Regions from separate parts of the Arthrobacter sp. B3I9 genome, predicted to be linked through region 1. Evidence: riboswitches for the same ligand, from Rfam matches in the RefSeq annotation. Region 1 holds a riboswitch; each other region holds the start of a gene.

What was found. Region 1 has a riboswitch for S-adenosylmethionine ahead of QFZ65_RS14900 (homoserine O-acetyltransferase). Riboswitches for the same ligand answer to the same signal wherever they lie in the genome.
Region 2: it holds a riboswitch for S-adenosylmethionine, as region 1 does, so the genes downstream of both, QFZ65_RS02750 (DUF1737 domain-containing protein) here and QFZ65_RS14900 (homoserine O-acetyltransferase) in region 1, are expected to answer to the same signal.
Region 3: it holds a riboswitch for S-adenosylmethionine, as region 1 does, so the genes downstream of both, QFZ65_RS19110 (AmiS/UreI transporter) here and QFZ65_RS14900 (homoserine O-acetyltransferase) in region 1, are expected to answer to the same signal.
Region 4: it holds a riboswitch for S-adenosylmethionine, as region 1 does, so the genes downstream of both, QFZ65_RS07585 (aminotransferase class V-fold PLP-dependent enzyme) here and QFZ65_RS14900 (homoserine O-acetyltransferase) in region 1, are expected to answer to the same signal.

Annotation. Positions count from the first base shown of each region.
Region 1 covers NZ_JAUSYO010000001.1:3,197,252-3,202,066, reverse strand. The annotation lists gene QFZ65_RS14910 (VOC family protein) at 1-620, opposite strand, end outside; SAM riboswitch class IV at 823-938, shown strand; gene QFZ65_RS14905 (bifunctional o-acetylhomoserine/o-acetylserine sulfhydrylase) at 1,004-2,320, shown strand; SAM riboswitch class IV at 2,446-2,561, shown strand; gene QFZ65_RS14900 (homoserine O-acetyltransferase) at 2,572-3,708, shown strand; gene QFZ65_RS14895 (MFS transporter) at 3,910-4,815, shown strand, end outside.
Region 2 covers NZ_JAUSYO010000001.1:567,292-572,106, forward strand. The annotation lists gene QFZ65_RS02735 (glutamate--cysteine ligase) at 1-152, shown strand, start outside; gene QFZ65_RS02740 (O-succinylhomoserine sulfhydrylase) at 231-1,439, opposite strand; gene QFZ65_RS02745 (rhodanese-like domain-containing protein) at 1,440-1,859, opposite strand; gene QFZ65_RS02750 (DUF1737 domain-containing protein) at 1,856-2,104, opposite strand; SAM riboswitch class IV at 2,203-2,319, opposite strand; gene QFZ65_RS02755 (ATP-grasp domain-containing protein) at 3,130-4,071, shown strand; gene QFZ65_RS02760 (glycosyltransferase family 2 protein) at 4,058-4,815, shown strand, end outside.
Region 3 covers NZ_JAUSYO010000001.1:2,607,748-2,612,562, forward strand. The annotation lists gene QFZ65_RS12265 (hypothetical protein) at 266-883, shown strand; gene QFZ65_RS12270 (amidase family protein) at 880-1,194, shown strand; gene QFZ65_RS12275 (Bcr/CflA family efflux MFS transporter) at 1,299-2,186, shown strand; gene QFZ65_RS12280 (hypothetical protein) at 2,186-2,572, shown strand; SAM riboswitch class IV at 2,678-2,791, shown strand; partial or broken gene QFZ65_RS19110 (AmiS/UreI transporter) at 2,831-2,926, shown strand; partial or broken gene QFZ65_RS19115 (AmiS/UreI family transporter) at 3,034-3,168, shown strand; gene QFZ65_RS12290 (hypothetical protein) at 3,264-3,467, shown strand; gene QFZ65_RS12295 (acyl-CoA dehydrogenase family protein) at 3,526-4,029, shown strand; gene QFZ65_RS12300 (hypothetical protein) at 4,064-4,768, shown strand.
Region 4 covers NZ_JAUSYO010000001.1:1,607,468-1,612,282, reverse strand. The annotation lists gene aroA (3-phosphoshikimate 1-carboxyvinyltransferase) at 1-392, shown strand, start outside; gene QFZ65_RS07595 (ribosome small subunit-dependent GTPase A) at 376-1,491, shown strand; gene hisN (histidinol-phosphatase) at 1,549-2,361, shown strand; SAM riboswitch class IV at 2,448-2,561, shown strand; gene QFZ65_RS07585 (aminotransferase class V-fold PLP-dependent enzyme) at 2,596-4,044, shown strand; gene QFZ65_RS07580 (class I SAM-dependent methyltransferase) at 4,116-4,815, shown strand, end outside.

The sequences.
Region 1 (4,815 bases):
GAGGCAGTCTCGAACGTAACGGAAAGGATGCCCGGCGTGCCGTGCGGAGCCATCCAATTGACGGCGACATCCTCCAGCGGTTCCTCCACCGGTTCACCCAGCCACTCGGTCACGCGGTCTGCGGAACCGGCAATGGTCAGTGCCGTCATCTTGACCTCGCTGGGGTAGGCGTTGGAGGGGTGAAGTTCCGGATCGCCCTCCCACTTGAGCATGTACGGCACCTGCGGATCGGCGATGAGGCCCAGGATGCCGATCTGCTTCCAGACAAGCTCGCGGCCGTCCGGGAACTTCCGGTTCCCGTTGACGGCAGAGCGGCCCAGGCGTTCCTCGAAGGGTGCCAGGTCGTCAACCTCGACGCACCAGCCCATCCAGCCGCCGCCGGCCGCGGACCGGGCCCGGACGGCTTGGCCGAAGGGCGCCTTGTCCGAGGCGGGGTGGTCCAGGACCTCCACGACCTCCAGGTACTTGTGTCCAGCGAGCGGGATAATCATGTTCCGGGTTCCGAAACGGGGGTGTACTCCGCCCTTCACGGCTTCAACGCCGAGGGCGGACGCGATACGTTCGGTGGTGGCAGCGAGGCCATCCTGTTCACAGGCGTAAGAGACGTGATCCATGCGCATGCCCTCATCTTGGCACTTTGTGATGGTGCTCTCAGCTTAGGTAACCCTTACCGCCGCGGGGCGCCGTTTTACGGGCGACGGGAAGCTCCGCGGAGCCCCGGCGGGGCGCGTTGCGGTACCCCCCGGGCCAGGGCCGGAGTGCGGACTTCATCTTCGTCATAAACCTATCCAGGGCCCGCTAACCGTTCCTACACTGAAGCCAGGTCATGAGTGCCAGCGCACAGCCCCGGCTTGCTGGCCGGCAACCCTCGTTTCGCGGTGGGGTGCCCCGGGTGAAGACCTGGCCGTCCGGCGTCCGCCGGCCGGCAAGCGCGGCGCCTGCGCCGACCCCGGGCCGACGGCTGCAGGGGCGGTGCGTGCCCCGGTCCCCTAGGAGCATCCCGATGTCCAACGCCTGGTCCTTTGAAACCCGCCAGATCCACGCCGGCCAGCAGCCGGACGGCGCCACCGGCGCCCGTTCCCTCCCTATCTACCAGACGACGTCCTTCGTGTTCCCCAGCGCCGAAAGCGCAGCCAACCGCTTCGCGCTGGCGGAGATAGCGCCGATCTACACCCGGATCGGCAATCCCACGCAGGACGCGGTGGAGCAGCGCGTGGCGAGCCTGGAAGGCGGACTCGCGGCGCTGTTGCTCAGCTCCGGCCAGGCCGCGGAGACGTTCGCCATCCTCAACATCGCGGAGGCCGGCGACCATATCGTCGCCAGCCCCAGCCTGTACGGCGGCACCTACAACCTGCTGGCCCATACCCTGAAGAAGTTCGGGATCTCGGTGACGTTCGTGCAGGACCCCGACGATCTGGAGCAGTGGCGCGGCGCCGTCCGGCCCAACACCAAGCTCTTCTTCGGCGAGGTGGTGTCCAACCCGCGCCAGGACGTCCTGGACATCGGGGGCATATCCGCGGTGGCGCACGCGGCCGGCGTCCCGCTGATCGTGGACAACACCCTTGCCACCCCCTACCTGATCCGGCCGATCGAGTGGGGGGCGGACATCGTGGTGCACTCGGCCACCAAGTACCTTGGCGGCCACGGCGCCGCCATCGCGGGCGTGATCGTCGACTCCGGCAACTTCGACTTCGGAGCAGAGCCTGAGCGCTTTCCCGGCTTCAACATCCCGGACCCCACCTACAACGGCATCGTCTACGCGCGGGACCTCGGCAAGGACGGTGCCCTCGGCGCGAACCTGTCCTACATCCTCAAGGCGCGCGTCCAGCTGCTGCGCGACCTGGGCTCGGCCGTCTCCCCGTTCAACGCCTTCCTGATCGCCCAGGGCATCGAGACCTTGAGCCTGCGGATGGAGCGCCACGTCGCCAATGCCACCAAGGTCGCCGAATGGCTTGAGGCCCGGGCCGACGTCGAATCGGTCGCCTACGCGGGGCTGCCGTCCAGCCCCTGGTATGAGCGCGGCCGCCAGTACGGACCCAAGGGCACCGGCGCCGTGGTGTCGTTCGTGGTCGCCGGGGGAGCGGAGGCCGGCAAGCGCTTCGTCGATGCCCTGGAGCTGCACTCCCACGTGGCGAACATCGGGGACGTGCGCTCGCTGGTCATCCACCCGGCGTCGACCACGCACAGCCAGCTGTCGCCGGAACAGCAGACGGTCGCCGGCGTCCATCCGGGCCTTGTGCGGCTTTCGGTCGGACTGGAGCACATCGACGACATCCTCGCGGACCTTGATGCCGGCTTCCGCGCGGCCAAGGCCGACTGACCCGTATTCCGGTGCCCGGGGCCGTTCCGGTGCCCGGGTCCAATACCGGGCACCGGAACGGCGGGTAGTCACATAACCGTCACATTCTTGGCCACAGGCGCGCCACCTTTCGTAAACTCGACACAGGTCATGAGTGCCAGCGCCAGCCCCGGCTTGCTGGCCGGCAACCCTCCTTTTGCGGCGGGGTGCCCCGGGTGAAGACCTGGCCTGCCGGTCTGCCGACGGCGGGCAAGCGCGAAGTGAGGTCCCCAATGACAATTGCCGCCGCCCGTACGGGTGCACCCGTTAGCACCACCACCGTTCCCGACGGGACGGTCCAGTACATCCGCATCAGTGACCTGGAGCTTGAATCCGGCTCCCGGCTGCCCGACGTCACCCTCGCCTACGAGACGTGGGGAACCCTCAACGCGGACCGCTCCAACGCGGTCCTGATCGAGCATGCGCTGACCGGCGACACGCACGTCACCCGCGGCGCCAGCGGGGAGCCGGGCTGGTGGGAACAGCTTGCGGGCCCCGGCGCGCCCGTGGACACCGAGCGGTACTTTGTGGTCTCCATCAATATCCTCGGCGGCTGCTACGGTTCCACCGGACCCTCCACGCCCGCTCCGGACGGAAAGCCCTGGGGCTCCCGCTTCCCGCTCGTGACCCTGCGGGACACGACGGCGGCCGAGGCCCGGCTGGCGGACGCCCTCGGCATCAGCAGCTGGTACGCCGTCGTGGGCGGATCCCTGGGCGGGGCGCGCGCGCTGGAGTGGGCCGTGACCTATCCGGAGCGCGTACGGCGCTGCGCCGTTATTTCCATCGGCGCCAGCAGCACGGCCGAGCAGATTGCTTTTGCCCAGGCCCAGACGCTCGCCATCCGCCAGGATCCCGGCTTCAACGGCGGGGATTACTACGGCGGCCCCGGACCCGAGGCAGGCCTTGCCCTGGCGCGGCGCATCGCGCACATCACCTACCGGTCCGCCGCGGAGCTGGACGGACGCTTCGGCCGGACTCCGCAGGCGTCCGAGACCCCGCTGATTGCCGGGTCGCTGGCCGGCCGGGGCCGCTACCAGGTGGAAAGCTACCTGGACTACCAGGGGAACAAGCTGGTCCGGCGCTTTGATGCGAACAGCTATATCGCCATCACCGAGGCGCTCATGAGCCACGACGTCAGCCGGGGCAGGGGTGCCACCCTCGAGGAGGCCCTGGCCTCGGCCACGGCCGAGTTCCTGGTGGCCGCGGTGGACTCGGACCGGTTGTACTTCCCGGCCCAGTCCTTTGCCCTCGCAGCGGCACTGCCGGGAACCGTTCCGGTGCGCATGATCGAGGCACCGATCGGCCACGACGGATTCCTCACCGAGATCGGCCAGCTGGGCGGGCACCTGCGGGACATCTTTTTCGGCTGATTGCCGGCCGGAAACGTTCCTGCGCGAGCATGTTCCCCGGGCCCTCTGTGCGTTTTTGCAGATGCGCTCTGCACTAATGGCCGTTGAGGCGATGACGCTGAGCCCCCATACTCATTGAGAATGATGCCGCGTGTTACAAATCACAGGCGTCCTCCTCCCATTGGTCCATAGGGTGTCGACGACGACACCAAAGGAGTCGAAATGAGTACGCACAAAGCAGCCGCCAGAGGCACGGAAGAGGCTAACGTCAAGTCCTCCGGCCTGAAGAAGGTGGTCACCGCCTCCATGGCGGGCACCGTCGTCGAATGGTATGAGTTCTTCCTCTACGCATCCGCCGCCACCCTCGTCTTCGGCAAGATGTTCTTCCCGAACTCCGGCACGGAACTCGACGGCATCATCGCCGCCTTCGTGACCTACGCTGTCGGCTTCGTCGCCCGCCCGATCGGCGGCATCGTGTTCGGCCACTTCGGAGACAAGTTCGGCCGCAAACAGCTCCTCCAGCTCAGCATCATCCTGGTGGGCGTCTCCACCTTCGCGATGGGCTGCCTCCCGACGTTCCAGCAGATCGGCTACTGGGCACCGGCCCTGCTTGTCTTCCTGCGCTTCGTCCAGGGCTTCGCTGTCGGTGGTGAATGGGGCGGCGCCGTCCTTCTCGTAGCCGAGCACAGCCCGAACAAGTCCCGCGGTTTCTGGGCCTCGTGGCCGCAGTCCGCCGTTCCCATGGGGAACCTGCTCGCCACCGCCGTGCTGTTCGTCCTGTCCTCCACGCTGTCCTCCGCGGAATTCCTCGGCTGGGGCTGGCGGGTTGCCTTCTGGCTCTCCGCCGTGATCGTGATCGTCGGTTACTACATCCGCACCAAGGTCCAGGACGCCCCGATCTTCATCGAGGCACGCAAGGAAGTTGTCGTCGAGAACAAGGGCTACGGCGTTGCCGAAGTATTCCGCCGCTACCCCCGCGGCGTCTTCACCGCGATGGGCCTGCGCTTCGCCGAGAACATCCTCTACTACCTGGTGGTCACGTTCTCCATCACCTACCTGAAGGTCGTCGTCCAGACGGACACGTCCCGGATCCTGCTGCTCCTGCTGGTCGCGCACGCCATCCACTTC
Region 2 (4,815 bases), 2.6 Mb from region 1:
GCACCGGTTCCCAGCTGCAGCGCCAGCCGTTCCCGCACGGCGGACTGCTGGCCGTCGTCGCCCGCGGGGTCGAGGTGACCACCCAGGGCGCGGACCCCTCGCGACGCGCGGACCAGGCCGCTGCGGCGGGTCCACCGGGCCTGAGCCGGTAGCCGCTGCCGAGATGACAGTTCGCGTCAGTGCCTCACGGACATCCTGCCGCGAAGTGTGCCTCGCGGCAGGACGCCGCCTTAGACCTGCTTGAGCGCCTGGCCGAGGTCGCGGATCAGATCGTCAACGTCTTCCAGGCCCACGGAAAGCCGCACCACCCCGTCGCTGAGGCCGATCGCCGCGCGGCCCTCCGGCCCCATGGCGCGGTGCGTCGTCGTCGCGGGATGGGTAATCAGTGATTTGGCATCCCCCAGGTTATTGGAGATGTCGATGATCCGCAGCGCATCCAAAAGCGCGAAGGCTGCCTCTTTCGCGGAGCGTCCGGGGGAAGGTGACAGCTCCAGCGTCAGTACGGTGCCGCCCGACTTCATTTGCTTCGCCGCCAGCTCGTACTGCGGGTGCGATGGCAGCAGCGGATACTTCACCCAGTTGACCGCCGCCTGCTCCTCGAGCCACTCGGCCAGCCGCAGGGCCGATGCGGAGGAATGGTTCACCCTCAGGGCCATTGTCTCCAGGCCCTTCGTGAGCACCCAGGCGTTGAACGCCGAAAGCGCCGGACCGGTGTGGCGCATCAGCTGCTTGACCGGGCCCTCGATGAATTCCCTGGTGCCCAGGATTGCCCCGCCGAGCACTCTGCCCTGGCCGTCGATGTGCTTCGTGCCGGAGTAGACCACGACGTCGGCCCCCAGGTCTCCGCAGCGCTGCAACAGCGGGGTGGCGAAGACGTTGTCGACGACGACCGTAGCGCCGGCGGCGTGTGCCAATGCGCTCACGGCGGCGATGTCCACGATTTCCTGCATCGGGTTCGACGGCGACTCGAAGAAGACCGCCGTCGTCGGCTCGGCCAACGCCAGGCGCCATTGCTCCAGATCCGGCCCGTCCACGAAGACCGTCTCCACGCCCCAGCGGGGCAGGACGTCGTTGAGGATCACGAAGCAGGAGCCGAACAGCGAGCGGGCTGCAACCACGCGGTCGCCGGCGCCAAGCAGGGCGCCGAGTGCGGTGAAGACCGCGGACATGCCGGACGCCGTCGCAAAGCATGCCTCGGTGCCCTCCAGCAGCCGGAGCCGTTCCTGGAAAGTGGCCACCGACGGGTTGCCGTACCGGGAGTAAACGAACCTGTCGTCCTCACCCGTGAAGGCGCGTTCCGCGGCGGCGGCGGATTCGTAGACGAAGCCGGAGCTGAGGAAAACCGGCTCGGTGGTTTCCTGGAAGCCGGTGCGGTCGAGACCCCCTCGGACCGCCTGGGTTTCGGCACTCCAGTCTGCGGCGTCAGGATTGAAGCCCACTTAGATCTTTCCAAGCCTGGTGGGAAGGCCGCGGTTCTTCCAGCCGTTGACGCTCCGTTCACCATATTGGTCCGGTACGCCCTCGAAGCCCTCCAGGACGTTGTAGGCGACGAAGCCGGCCTCCGACGCGGCGCGGGCGGCGGCGACGGAGCGGACGCCGGAACGGCACAGGAACAGGTATTCCGTCCCGGCAGCATTGGGGGCCTGTTCTTTCAGCTGCTCCACGAACTTCGAGTTGGGGATGCCCCCCGCCAGGTTCCACTGTATGAACAGCGGATCGTTGTGCCGGTCGTTTGCGGACGCGGTGTCAGGGACGCCGACATAGGTCCACTCGGACTGCGTGCGGACATCGACGAGGACGGCCCCGGCCTCGAGCTTTGCCCAGGCCTCCTGTGGGCTGAGGTCTCCGGCGTAGCTCATGAGAGTCCCTCGGTTGTCTCTTCGTAGCCGAAACCGTCTATTTCCAGGCCTTCCACAGCGTCCGCGACGGCGGCGCCGGCCCTCGCAATGGCGGCGGGCAACACAACGGCCTGTGCCACGATCACTGTGCTGCCGTTGAACGTCGCCGACGGGCTGCCGTGCAAAACGTAACCCTCTGCCAGCGCCGCGGAAACGCGCTCGCAGAAGGAGCGGTCGTCGGGACCGGTGAAGAGGCGGTAGGCCAGCCTTTCGTCCGGGGCAACACCGGGGACGGCAGGGGACGGCGCGGTTGCTGTGTTTGGAACAGTTGGGGCAGAAGCCTCGGGCACGACGATACTCCTTCTTCTCACGCTTGCAGCTCGAATGGTCGATATGCCGAGTAGTCACCTGAGGCACCCCGCCGCGAAAAAGGGAGGGTTGCCGACCGGCCAGTCAGGGCTTGGCACCGGTTCTCATTACTCCCCAAAAACGTAACACCTGCGCCAGGGGCGAGCACCGCCGTCGCCGTCATGTTCCGTAACCGGTGCGACCACCACCCGCGTGCCGGAACGAACGCGGACGCGGACGCCCCGGCCCCCGACGCCCCGGCCCGCTGTCCGGTGCCCCGCGGCCCCGGCCCGCTGTCCGGTGCGGGGCAGCCGCCCCTCGCCGGTGGACATGCCCTCTCCTCGGCTGCAGCAGTGGACATAGGGGCATCATGTCCGTCCGTTCACGGGCCCGGTGGACATGCTCTCCCGCGAGCAAGGCCAACGCCGGACATGCTCATTCCCGCACTCGGCCGGTGGACATGCCCTCTTCCCGGCCGCAGCAGTGGACATAGGGGCATTATGTCCGTCCGTTCGCGGGCCCGGTGGACATGCTCTCCCGCGAGCAAGGCCACCGCGGGATATGTCCAGTGCTGCACTGGGCCGGTGGGCATGCTCTCCGTCGAGCAAGGCCAACGCCGGACATGCTCATTCCTGCGCAGGAGCCGTTGGACATGCTCCCCCCTCCGGTGAGACCAACGCGGGACGCCCCTGCAGGCCGGGCCGGTGAGCCTCCTCTGGGTAGCCGCAGGCCGAATCCACGTACCGTGCGCCGCCACAGTATGCGCGCGGGGGACAGTTTCGAGTATCCGCTACTCGGGCGTTGTGATAGGCCGCTCGCTTTTACTGGTGAATAGAGGCCGCGGCGCATGGCGGCCTCAAGGTGCAAGGCCGCAGCTGGTTGAGGAAGTGTCACTCGGGCGTGCCGGGCTTTGCATATCGCCTCGGCACTGAATGGAGAAACCGTGAAACCCCGCGTCCTGATCACCGGCGCCGGCAGCCCTGCCGGCCGTGCACTCGCAGCGCAGTTGAGGTCCCGAGACATACCTTTCCTGGGAGCCGATAGCCGTGAACTGCCAGCTGGCGCCTGCTTCGACGCGGTGCGGGTGCCCTCCGCGACCGACCCCGAAATGGTTCCAGTGCTGCGGCGCCTCGTGGTCCGCGAGGGCATCAATCTCCTCATTCCGACCTCCAGCGAGGAACTGATTCACCTCTCGGCAGCCCGGGCCGGATTCGGCGGTGACGTCCGCGTCATCGTTGCAGACCCCGGTCCTGTGGCCTTGGCCAGCGACAGGCTCTTCACCGCATGGCAACTCCGCTCAGCGGGCGTCCCGGTCCCGCGCTTCGGCGTTCCCGGGGATTATCCCGACGCCGACGCGGCCATGGACGCGATGGACGGCCCCTTGGTCGTCCGGCCGCGGCTTCCGCGCAACGGAAACCCTGCGATCGTCATCGACGGAAACGACCAAGTCGACTGGTCTGCGCTACCCGACGGGCAGATCGTCCAAGAATACATTCCCGGCGCAGAATATGTTCTCATGGCCTTCGGTACTCCCGCCCACAACGGCACCGCGCCTTTCGTGATCGTGGCTGATCGGACCGCTACGGCAGATGGACTGGCCGGAACCCAGGAGGCCCGCCGGGCGGTTGCCGGGCAGGGGATCGACGTCGGCAACCTTGCGATGGCCGCCGTCCGTTCGCTGGGCCTGACGGGCCCGGTTGAGCTCCACGTTCGACGGCGGTCCGACGGGACGCCGGTGGTGCTGGATGTGAACGCCCGCTTCGGGGCCAGCAGCGGGGCCGCACCCGAACTGCTCGACGCCGTCCTGGCCTCCTTCAACCTTCCGTCCTTCAATCCGGCGTCGTTCCGCCAGCCATCCCGAGCCTTTGCCCATGCGGTGGTTTAGCGCAGCCGAACCGGACATCCAGCTCCTTCTGCTACTCATTGCCGGCGTTCCGGCCATCGCGACGATGTTCCTCCAGCTCCTCGTGGTGCCGCTTGCAGTGGGGTTCGAGGTCCGGGCGGCAAGCCGCCGGCGGCGTGAAGTCCCAACGCTCTGGGACACCTGGCCCACCGTGTCGGTCATCGTCGTGGCACACAACGCATCCGCCACTATCGAGAACTGCATCCGGTCCATAGGGCTGACCCGCTATGCCCGGTACGAGCTGGTCTTGGTCGATGACGGCTCCACGGACAACACCGGCGAAACAATGGCCTCCGCCGCCGCGGCCGATCTCCGGATCAAGGTTCTGCGGCAACCCCATCAGGGACGGGCCGCCGCCCTGAATCTGGGTGTACGCCATGCCACCGGCGACGTCGTGATGGTCGTCGGCGCGGATACTGTCCTCTCCCGGTGGACCGTGGATCACATGCTGCAGGGCTTTGAGGATCCCCGTACAGGAGCCGTGTGCGGGGAGGGGCGGCCGGCCCGCTGGCAACAGGGCGGGCTCCTGGCGACGATCAGCCGTCAGGGTGCGGCCCTGACGCGGCGTGCGCTGACCGGCCTTTTGGGTCTTCCATTCCCTCCCTGCGGTATCGAAGCGGTCACAAGCAAGATCCTCTCGGAGCTCGGGCCGTTTCAGGACGCCGCGGCCGGCGCGGAGTTGGAGCTGCTCTGGGGCGTGCATAAGGCGGGCTATCGGATCGCCTT
Region 3 (4,815 bases), 590 kb from region 1:
GGGAACCACGATTTTTTCGAATGCCAGACAGTCGACGTTTTGAGCTGCTTCCGTCCCTGTAGTCCAAACCCGCCCGGCGCCTTGTTCTTCGGTCGGATTCGCCATTCTCCGGGCTTTCCACGAATCCATCCGGAGAACATTCGACCGGGACGCGTTACCTGTGCTTGATGCCGGCCGACGACCATCTGGCGCGTGGGCCCCTATCGGCCGGAGTATTGGGAGTATCACTAGGCATGGCCTCGGTACGGGACCCAGGGGAACCGATATGGCAGATGAAAAACCAACCAACTGGTGGGCCACGTTGCCCGGCGTTCTGACAGCCGTGGCGGCCGTGATCACTGCAGTGACCGGGCTTCTGCTCGGCCTGGGACAGCTCGGTCTATTCGACGCCGCCAAGCCCGCCACCGCATCCAGCCCACCTACCGGCACAGGACCTTCGCGACCCAGCAGCCCGATGCAGCAGGACAGTCCGGCGGCGTCAGCATCCGGTGAACCGCTGCCGGATAACGGTACAGGGTGGGCCGTATCGCTTCCCGATGAGCGGAAGTACCGGTCTGCCGACGTCGAATATGAGATTCTCGATGCGAAGGCCCGTCCCGACGTCACATGGAAGATCTCATTGGCTTTCTCAGTCAGGTGCACCAACCGCGGCATGTACGACATAAACTTCTGGGACTCCACCTTCAGGCTGAACGCCGGCGGCGTCAGTGTATCCCCCGATTCCGGTCTCAACGACCTCGTCCCGGCTGATTCAAGCAAGTCCGGTGAGGTCAGTTTCACCGTTCCGGCGGACACGCGGGACCCGGTCCTGCGCATCAAATTTCCGACGGGAGAGAGTCGCGTTCAGGTCGCCCTGTCACCGCCCTCAGGACGGGCTGGGTGACGGCAGGGCAGATCCACCGGAGCTCTCGACTCATCCGGACGATGGCCGGCTTGTGGGCTGACCTCGACCGATCCTTCGGTGCTGCCGACATCCTGCTCTGCCCCACCTCACCCGTCACCGCCCCGCGCATCGGCCAGCGAGAAGGCTTCGCCGCGGGACGGAAAACCGTATGGGAAATCGCGCTGGCCTTAACTGGGCCCTTCAGCGTGCTCGGCTGCCCGGCACTGTCCAAACCGGCGGGAGTAAACGAGCACGGGATGCCCGTGGGAGTACAGCTCGTCGGACGTCACGGCACCGAGGAACCCTGTTAGCCCCTGGACCCATCCAGAGTGTTCAGGTCGGACCCGGTGAATGGCGTAAGCCACATTTCGGACCTACCTCCTGCGCTCCTTCACTCGGAAGTTAAGCTTTCGTCATGACGGATCCGTCCCACTCCCACGGCACCAGCAGGCAGGCACCCCGCAGCTTCAAGTACGTCCTCATGCTTGGCGCCTTGGCCGCGCTTCCAGCCCTGACCACGGACATGTACCTGCCCTCCTTGCCCGCCGTGGAGGCCGTTTTCCAAACCACCCAGACCGCCGTCCAGTTGACGTTGTCCGGAACCCTCGTCGGTGCTGGCATCGGTCAGCTTGTCATCGGACCCTTTTCTGATCGGTTCGGACGACGGCTGCCGCTGGTCGTTGGCATTTCGCTGCACGTGGTCATTTCATTGCTGTGCTCCATTACGCCGGACATCGCAACGCTGACGGGGCTGCGTGTGCTGCAGGGTTTCTTTAACGCAGCGGCCGCCGTGGTGGCCCTCGCCGTCATCCGTGATCGCTTCGTCGGTTCCGCTGCCGCCCAGTTGCTATCCCGGCTGATGCTGGTCATCGGCGTTGCACCGCTCCTGGCCCCCACCGTAGGCCAGGCCATCTCTGGCCTCTGGAACTGGCGCGCCGTCTTCTATGCGCTGGCGCTTATCGGGATGGTCCTGGTGGCAATCGTCTGGAAATTCATGCCGGAGACGCTGCCGGAGGATCGGCGCCGTCCGGGCCACCCCAGGCATGTTGCCGGAGCCTACTGGTCCCTGCTGCGGGACAAGCACTTTATGGCGCTGGCCGTCATCCCCGGGCTTGGGCTGGCCCTGATCATGAGTTACGTCGTGGTTCCCCCTTCGTCTTCCAGAACGAATACGGCCTTACCGCCCGGCAATTCGCCCTCGTTTTCGCCCTCAGCGGCGCCGCGCTTGTCCTGTCGGCGCAGCTCAGTGCCGCCCTGGTTCGAAAATCCCCGCCGGCCCGCCTCCTGCGCACAGCCCTCTTAGTGCAGCTGGGCCTCGCCCTGGTACTGCTCGTCGTGGTAGTTACGGGTGCCGGCGGCCCGTTCGGCCTGCTGGCCGGACTGTGGCTGGTCCTTGCAGCCCAAGGCATGATTCCGGCCAACGCCTCCATATTGGCCCTGCAGAAGTACGGCCACATGGCGGGTACGGCGGCCGCAGTTATTGGCGCCCTCCAGTCCGGCGTCGCCGGACTCATCAGCCCCCTGGTGGGGGTTCTGGGCGGAAATGCACTGTCGATGGTTGCCGTTATGATCGGCAACTGCGCCCTAGCGGTGACTGTGCTTGCGGCGGGAACTGCCGCGTACCGGAAGGGTGGCTGGCCGGAACACGCGGAACGCGATGATGACCAGCGGGTCAATGCCGACGATTAGGGGACTCTTCCCCCGCGGCAAACGCTGAGCGCCTTCGCTGCCTCCCTTCATACGGAGTCAACTTTCTTGTGGCGCCCGACCCGCGCCCATAGTGTCCTAGTTACAGATCATGAGTTCCAGCACTGAGCCCTGGCTTGTTGGACGGCAACCCTCTTCGTGGTGGGGTGCCCCAGGTGAAGATCCGGCCGCTTCGCAAGAGCGTTGCGGCAAGCATCGAGCCCCGCTTCAGCGTGACGTCCTCGTGGACGGAAAAATCCCATGTCTTATATCTGCCTGATCCTCTCCGGCGCTGCCCTCCTGATCAACGCCCTCGGCCTTCTGGGCCGCATTCCGGCCCGTGACAGCGGCGTTTTCAACATCGTCATCGGCACCCTTCAGCTGGTGCTGGCCGTGCTCCTGGCTGCTGCCGCCGGGGTGACCGTGAACTGCTGCTGGGAGCTGCCGGCGTCGTCCTTTTCGGCATCACGTACCTCTACGTCGGGCTCAACGCCGTGCTTAACCTCGAGTCGGCCGGGGTCGGCTGGTTCTGCGCCCTGGTAGCTCTCCTCGCCGTCTTCTACTCTGCCGCCAACATTGCAAAAGACCCCTTCTTGTCGGTGCTGTGGCTGAGCTGGGCGGTCCTGTTGTCCCTGTTCTTCTTTGTTCTAGCCGGGGAAAGTCCTCCCTCTCGGCATTCACCGGCCGGGCGGCCGTGCTCACAGGACAAATCACGACGACGGCGCCGGCGCTGCTGGGGCTCAGCGGCGCGTGGCCGGCGGGATGGTTCCTGGCGGGCATCACCGCCGTCGTCATCGCCGGCCTGTTCACTGCGGCCCTGGCCATCAGCAAGTCCGGAGGTCCACGGAATCCTGCCAGCCCCGTACCAGCCGCAGCGGCCCAACCCATCTCCGCTTAAACGCTCTCCAACGATCAGCGCATTTGATTCCCACCCAGCGTTCACGAAAGGCAATCCCATGACATCACTAGCCGCCGCCACCGACCAGGTCGACTACGAGACCCTCGCCAACCGGTTCCGTCCCATCTTCGCAAGGATTGCCGAAGGCGCCAGCGCGCGCGAACAGGACCACCGGCTGCCCTTTGCCGAAATCAAGGAACTCACGCAGGCAGGCTTCGGTGCCCTCCGTGTTCCCGTGTCCGACGGCGGGTCCGGCGCCTCCCTGCCCCAGCTCTTCCGCCTGCTCACCGAACTCGCCGCAGCCGATTCCAACATTCCGCAGGCCCTGCGCGGCCACTTCGCGTTCGTCGAGGACCGCCTGGTCTCCACCGGCGCTCAGCGCGCCGTGTGGCTGGAACGATTCGTAAAGGGCGAGATCGCCGGCAACTCCTGGACCAAGGTGGGCACCGTCAAAATCGGCGACGTCATCACCAAGGTCAGCCCGGACCCGGAAAGCACCACCGGCGGTTTCCGGATCAACGGCACCAAGTACTACCGGCAGCATCTTCGCAGACTGGATTGACACCTTCGCGCAGCGCACCGATAACGACGTCAAGGTGATCGCCGTCGTCAACGCCCACCAGCCCGGGGTCACACACTCCGACGACTGGGACGGCTTCGGCCAGCGCACCACAGGCTCCGGCACCAGCACGTTCACGGACGCAGCGGTCGAGGCCGAAAACGTCATCGACTTCGACACCCGATTCAAGTACCAGACAGCGTTCTACCAAGCCGTACTCCTGGCCGTGCTGGCCGGAAGCATCAAGGCCGCCGAACGGGAAATCGCCGCCGAGGTCCGCAACCGCACCAGGATCTTCTCCCACGGCAACGCCGACTCCTTCGCCGCCGACCCGCAAATCCTCCAGGTCGTCGGCCAGGTCTCCGCCCGCGCCTACGCTGCCGAAGCCACCCTCGAACGTGCCGCCCGCGCGCTGCAGGGAGCCTACGACGGCGCCTTCCTGGACAACGCCAAGGAAGAAGAACGCCTCAACGACCTGGCCGAACTCGAAACCGCCCAGGCACAGGTCATCCTGACCGAACTCTCCACCCGTGCCACCTCGGACATCTTCGACGCCCTCGCCGCCTCCGGCACCAGCACCAAGAAGAACCTGGACCGGCACTGGCGCAACGCCCGCACTGCTGCCAGCCACAACCCGTGGGTCTTCAAGGCCCGCATCGTGGGCGACCACGCCGTCAACGGCACCACTCCCCCGCGCGTCTGGTCCATCGGCGCCGGCTCCAAGGAGGACACCGCCAAATAACCTGCAATGCCCGATCATCTGCGGGCATACGAACCGCGCTTACGGCC
Region 4 (4,815 bases), 1.6 Mb from region 1:
CTTTGGCCACCGGCCCCTCGCGGCTGAGCGGCATCGCCCACCTCCGCGGGCACGAAACGGACCGGTTGGCCGCACTCGTGGCCGAGATCAACCGACTGGGCGGGGACGCCGAGGAAACCAGCGACGGGCTCATCATCCGCCCTGCCGCGCTGCACGGCGGCGTCGTGCACAGCTACGCCGACCACCGGATGGCCACCGCCGGTGCCATCCTCGGCCTGGCAGTACCCGGCGTCGAGGTGGAGGACATTGCCACCACCGCCAAGACAATGCCGGACTTCCCGCAGCTCTGGCAGGCGATGCTCGCCCAGGGAAGCGGCCCCGAGCCTGGCGCGGCTGCCGTGGCACTGCCCGGTGTTCCCGGGAAGGACGCCACCGGTGGCCCGCAGCACTGATTCCTGGGACGAATCGGACGTCCGGATCCGGCCCAACAAGAAGGGCACCCGGCCCCGGACCAAAGACCGTCCCAGCCACGACGACGCCGTCACCGGGCGCATCATCACCGTTGACCGGGGCCGCTACACCGCCGTCGTCGACGAAGGCGCCGGAACGGAGCGCACCATCATCGCCGCCCGCGCCCGCGAACTGCGCCGCAACCCGGTGGTGGCCGGCGACTTCGTCTCGCTCGTCGGGGACGTCACGGGAGAACCGGACACGCTGGCACGGCTGGTGAAGATCCAGGACCGCAGGACACTGCTGCGGCGCAGCGCCGATGACACCGACCCGATTGAACGCGCCGTCGTCGCCAACGCCCACCAGCTCGTGATTGTGGTGGCGGCCGCCAATCCCGAGCCGCGGACGGGCTTTATTGACCGCGCCCTCGTGGCGGCCTACGACGCCGGCATCGAGCCGCTGCTGCTGGTGACCAAGGCTGACGTCAAGGACCCGGCCGAGCTGCTCTCCAACTACCGGCACCTGGAGTTCCCGGTCATCATCAGCAAGACGGCGGATTCTGCCGCCTCGGGCATCGACGCGCGCTCCGACGACGGGTTGTCGGCCAGGCTGGACAAGGACGCGGTGTCTCAGCTGCGCGGCTACCTCGACGGCAAGGTCACCGTCATGCTCGGCCACTCCGGCGTCGGAAAGTCCACCATGGTCAATGCCCTCACCGGCGCCGAGCGCGCCACCGGCGGCGTCAACGCCGTGACCGGACGCGGACGCCACACCTCATCCTCAGCCCTTGCCCTCAAGGTCAACGACGCGCCGGCCGGCAGCTGGATTATCGACACCCCCGGCATTCGCTCCTTCGGCCTGGCACACGTGGATCCGGACCGGATTCTCCGGTCCTTTCCGGATCTCGAGCCCGGTACGGACGCCTGCGAGCGTGGATGCAAGCACGACTCCAGCGCCGTCAACTGCGGCGTCGACGCCTGGGTGGCGGCAGGGCACGCGGGACCTTCCGGACCGGCCCGGCTCGCCTCCCTTCGCCGCCTGCTCGGCACGGATCCGCGGATGGAAGCGCAGGACGTCAAGGAACTCGGTACCGTTTCGTAGCTGGCCGGGAACGTGGCCTTCCGGCGTTGGAGCCTGCTTTGGCGGTAGTTTGGAACCATGAGTCAACCCGCTTCAAGCTACAACGATGACCTGCGCCTCGCCCATGTACTGGCAGATTCCGTGGATTCCCAGACCATGAGCCGCTTCAAGGCGCTCGACCTTCGGATCGAGACGAAGCCCGACCTGACCCCGGTCACCGACGCTGACAAGTCCGCCGAGGAAGCCATCCGGGGCCAGCTGTCGCGCTCCCGCCCGCGGGACGCCGTCCTCGGCGAAGAGTTCGGCAGCTCCGGGCACGGCTCCCGGCGCTGGATCATCGATCCCATCGACGGGACCAAAAACTTTGTCCGTGGCGTCCCCGTCTGGGCCACCCTGATCGCCCTCGTGGACGAGGGCGAGCCCGTGGTCGGCGTCGTCAGTGCCCCGGCACTGGGCAAGCGCTGGTGGGCGGCGAAGGGTGCCGGCGCCTACACCGGCCGCTCCCTCGCGTCCGCGACGCGGCTGAAAGTCTCCAACGTTTCGGAACTTTCGGACGCCTCCCTGTCCTACTCGAGCCTGGGCGGCTGGAAGCAACGCGGAAACCTTGACGAGTTCATCGGACTGACCGAGGAAGTCTGGCGGACCCGCGCCTACGGCGACTTCTGGTCCTACTGCCTGGTGGCGGAGGGCGCCGTCGACATCGCCTGCGAGCCCGAACTGAACCTGTACGACATGGCCGCCCTCGTCCCGATCGTCACGGAAGCCGGCGGCCGCTTCACCTCCCTCGAGGGAGAGGACGGGCCGTTCGGCGGCAACGCCCTCGCCACCAACTCCATCCTCCACTCCGAGGTCCTCAAGCGCCTGAACCCCGGCCTCGACGACCTCCTCTAGAGGCAAGCCGGAGCCGCCCGTAACAAAACGCTTCATATTCCGGCACGCCTTTTCGGCGGCAGCAGGCATGTCCTACGCTCGAAGCAGGTCACGAGTGCCAGCGCTAAACCCCGGTTTGCTGGCCGGCAACCCTCCATTCGCGGCGGGGTGCCCCGGGTGACGACCTGGCCGGTCCGGAACGGACCCGGCAAGCGCGGATCCCCGAGGCAGGGGGTCCTTTTCAAGCGAGGTCCCATGACGACTGCAACCTTTCCCGCCACCCCCGGTTTCGGCTCCGCTTCAGAGACGCCGCGCGATGACCGATTCGCCGTCGCCGTCCGGCCGCTCGCAGCGGTGACCGGAGCCGAAATCCAGGCGCCCCTGATCCAGGGCGGCCACGTCCGCTACGCCAACCTCGACTACGGCGCGTCCGCCCCGGCGCTGTCCGTGGTGTCGGCCTACCTGAACGAAATCCTGCCGTTCTACGCCAGCGTCCACCGCGGCGCAGGATATGCCTCACAGATCAGCACCTCGGTCTACGAGAACGCCCGCAACATCGTCCGGAACTTCGTTCGCGGACGGGCCGATGACTCGGTCATTTTCACCCGCAACACCACCGATTCACTGAACTTGCTGGCCGGCTGCCTGCCGGTCGAGAACGGCCGGCACACCGGCGAGGTGCTCTACCTCGACATCGAACACCACGCCAACCTGCTGCCGTGGCAGACCGTGCCGCACCACAGCGTCGTGGCCGCGCCCACCATCGCGGAGACCCTCGACGCGCTGCGCGGGCAACTCGCGGGCGGGGGCATCAGCTTGCTGGCGGTCACCGGCGCCTCGAACGTCACCGGCGAGATCCTGCCGGTCCGCGCGCTGGCCGCCCTGGCCCATGAGTACGGCGCGCGGATCGTCGTCGACGCCGCCCAGCTTGCCCCGCACCGCCGGATCGACATCGCCGCGGACGACGTCGACTACCTCGCCTTTTCCGGCCACAAACTCTACGCGCCGTTCGGCGCGGGCGTGTTGGTTGGCCGGCCTGACTGGCTCGACGCCGGCACCCCGCACCTGGCCGGCGGCGGCGCGGTCAGCGACGCGCGGCTCGACACCGTCAGCTGGACCACCGGCCCGGCACGGCACGAGGGCGGCTCGCCGAACGTGCTTGGCGCTGCCACCCTGGCGCGGGCCACCCAGGTGATCACGGCCCTGGACCAGACACAGTGGCACGCCCACGAGAACGCCATCCGCGCCTTCCTCGTCGAGGGGCTTCGCCGGATCGACGGCGTGAGCGTGCACCAGATTTTCGCGGACAGCGGCGCCGTAGCCGGTCGTGAAGACACCGGCCCGGGCACAATCGGCGTCGTCAACTTCTCGGTGGAAGGCTACGACGCCGGTTTGGTGGCGGCGTACCTTTCCGCCGAGCACGGGATCGGCCTGCGCGACGGCCGGTTCTGCGCGCACCCGTTGCTCAAGCGGCTGGGGCTGCCCTCCGGTTCCCTGCGGGCCAGCTTCGGCCTTGGCTCCCGGCTCGAGGATGCGCAGCGGCTCCTCGCCGGAATCCAGGAGCTGCGGCAGACCGGCCTCGGCTGGGACTACGTGGTGGATGCGGGCCGCTGGGTCCCGTCCAATGACCACCGCATTTATCCGCACTGGGCACCGAACACCCCGGGGACCGCGGGTGCCGCTCCCTGTGCGGTTGTGGAGTAGGCGGGACTCCGGGCTGGTCCGCATGCGGTAAATTCGAAAGGTACCAGCCGACCTGCCGAAGGAGATCGCACGTGGCACGCGGCGGCCCCAAACTGCACAGTGGCCCCAAGCTGCACAGTGGGCGCCGGCGGGAGCTCGGGCAGAGTTTCCAGGACGGCGGAGACCATTACGACCGCGTCCGGCCGGGCTACCCCGGCGAGTCGGCTGAGTGGCTGATCCCCGCCGGGGCAAAAGACGCCGCGGACATCGGGGCCGGCACCGGGAAGTTCACTTCCCTGCTGGTCGAGCGCGGGCTGCATACGGCCGCCGTCGACCCTTCCGCGGACATGCTGGAAGTGCTCCGGCGGACGCTGCCACAGGTGGACGCCGTCGAAGGCACTGCCGAGGAGACGGGACTGCGCTCCGGGGCCTTCGATCTGGTGACGGTTGCGCAGGCCTGGCACTGGTGCGATCCCCTCCGGGCCAGCACGGAGGCGGCACGGATCCTCCGTCCGCACGGCGTTTTGGGCCTGGTCTGGAACCAGCTGGATACTTCCGTCCCGTGGGTCCATCGCCTGTCCAGGATCATGCATGCCGGCGACGTCCACAAACCCCACTTCCGGCCGCCCCTGGGACCCGAGTTCACCGCCCTTGAGAGCCATCTGACCCGGTGGGAGGATCCGGTGACCACGGCCGACATCCTGGAACTGGCCAAGTCCAGAAGCTACTACCTGGCCGCCGGGGAGGCCACGCGGGCCAAGGTGCTGGCCAACCTCGGCTGGTATTTGCACG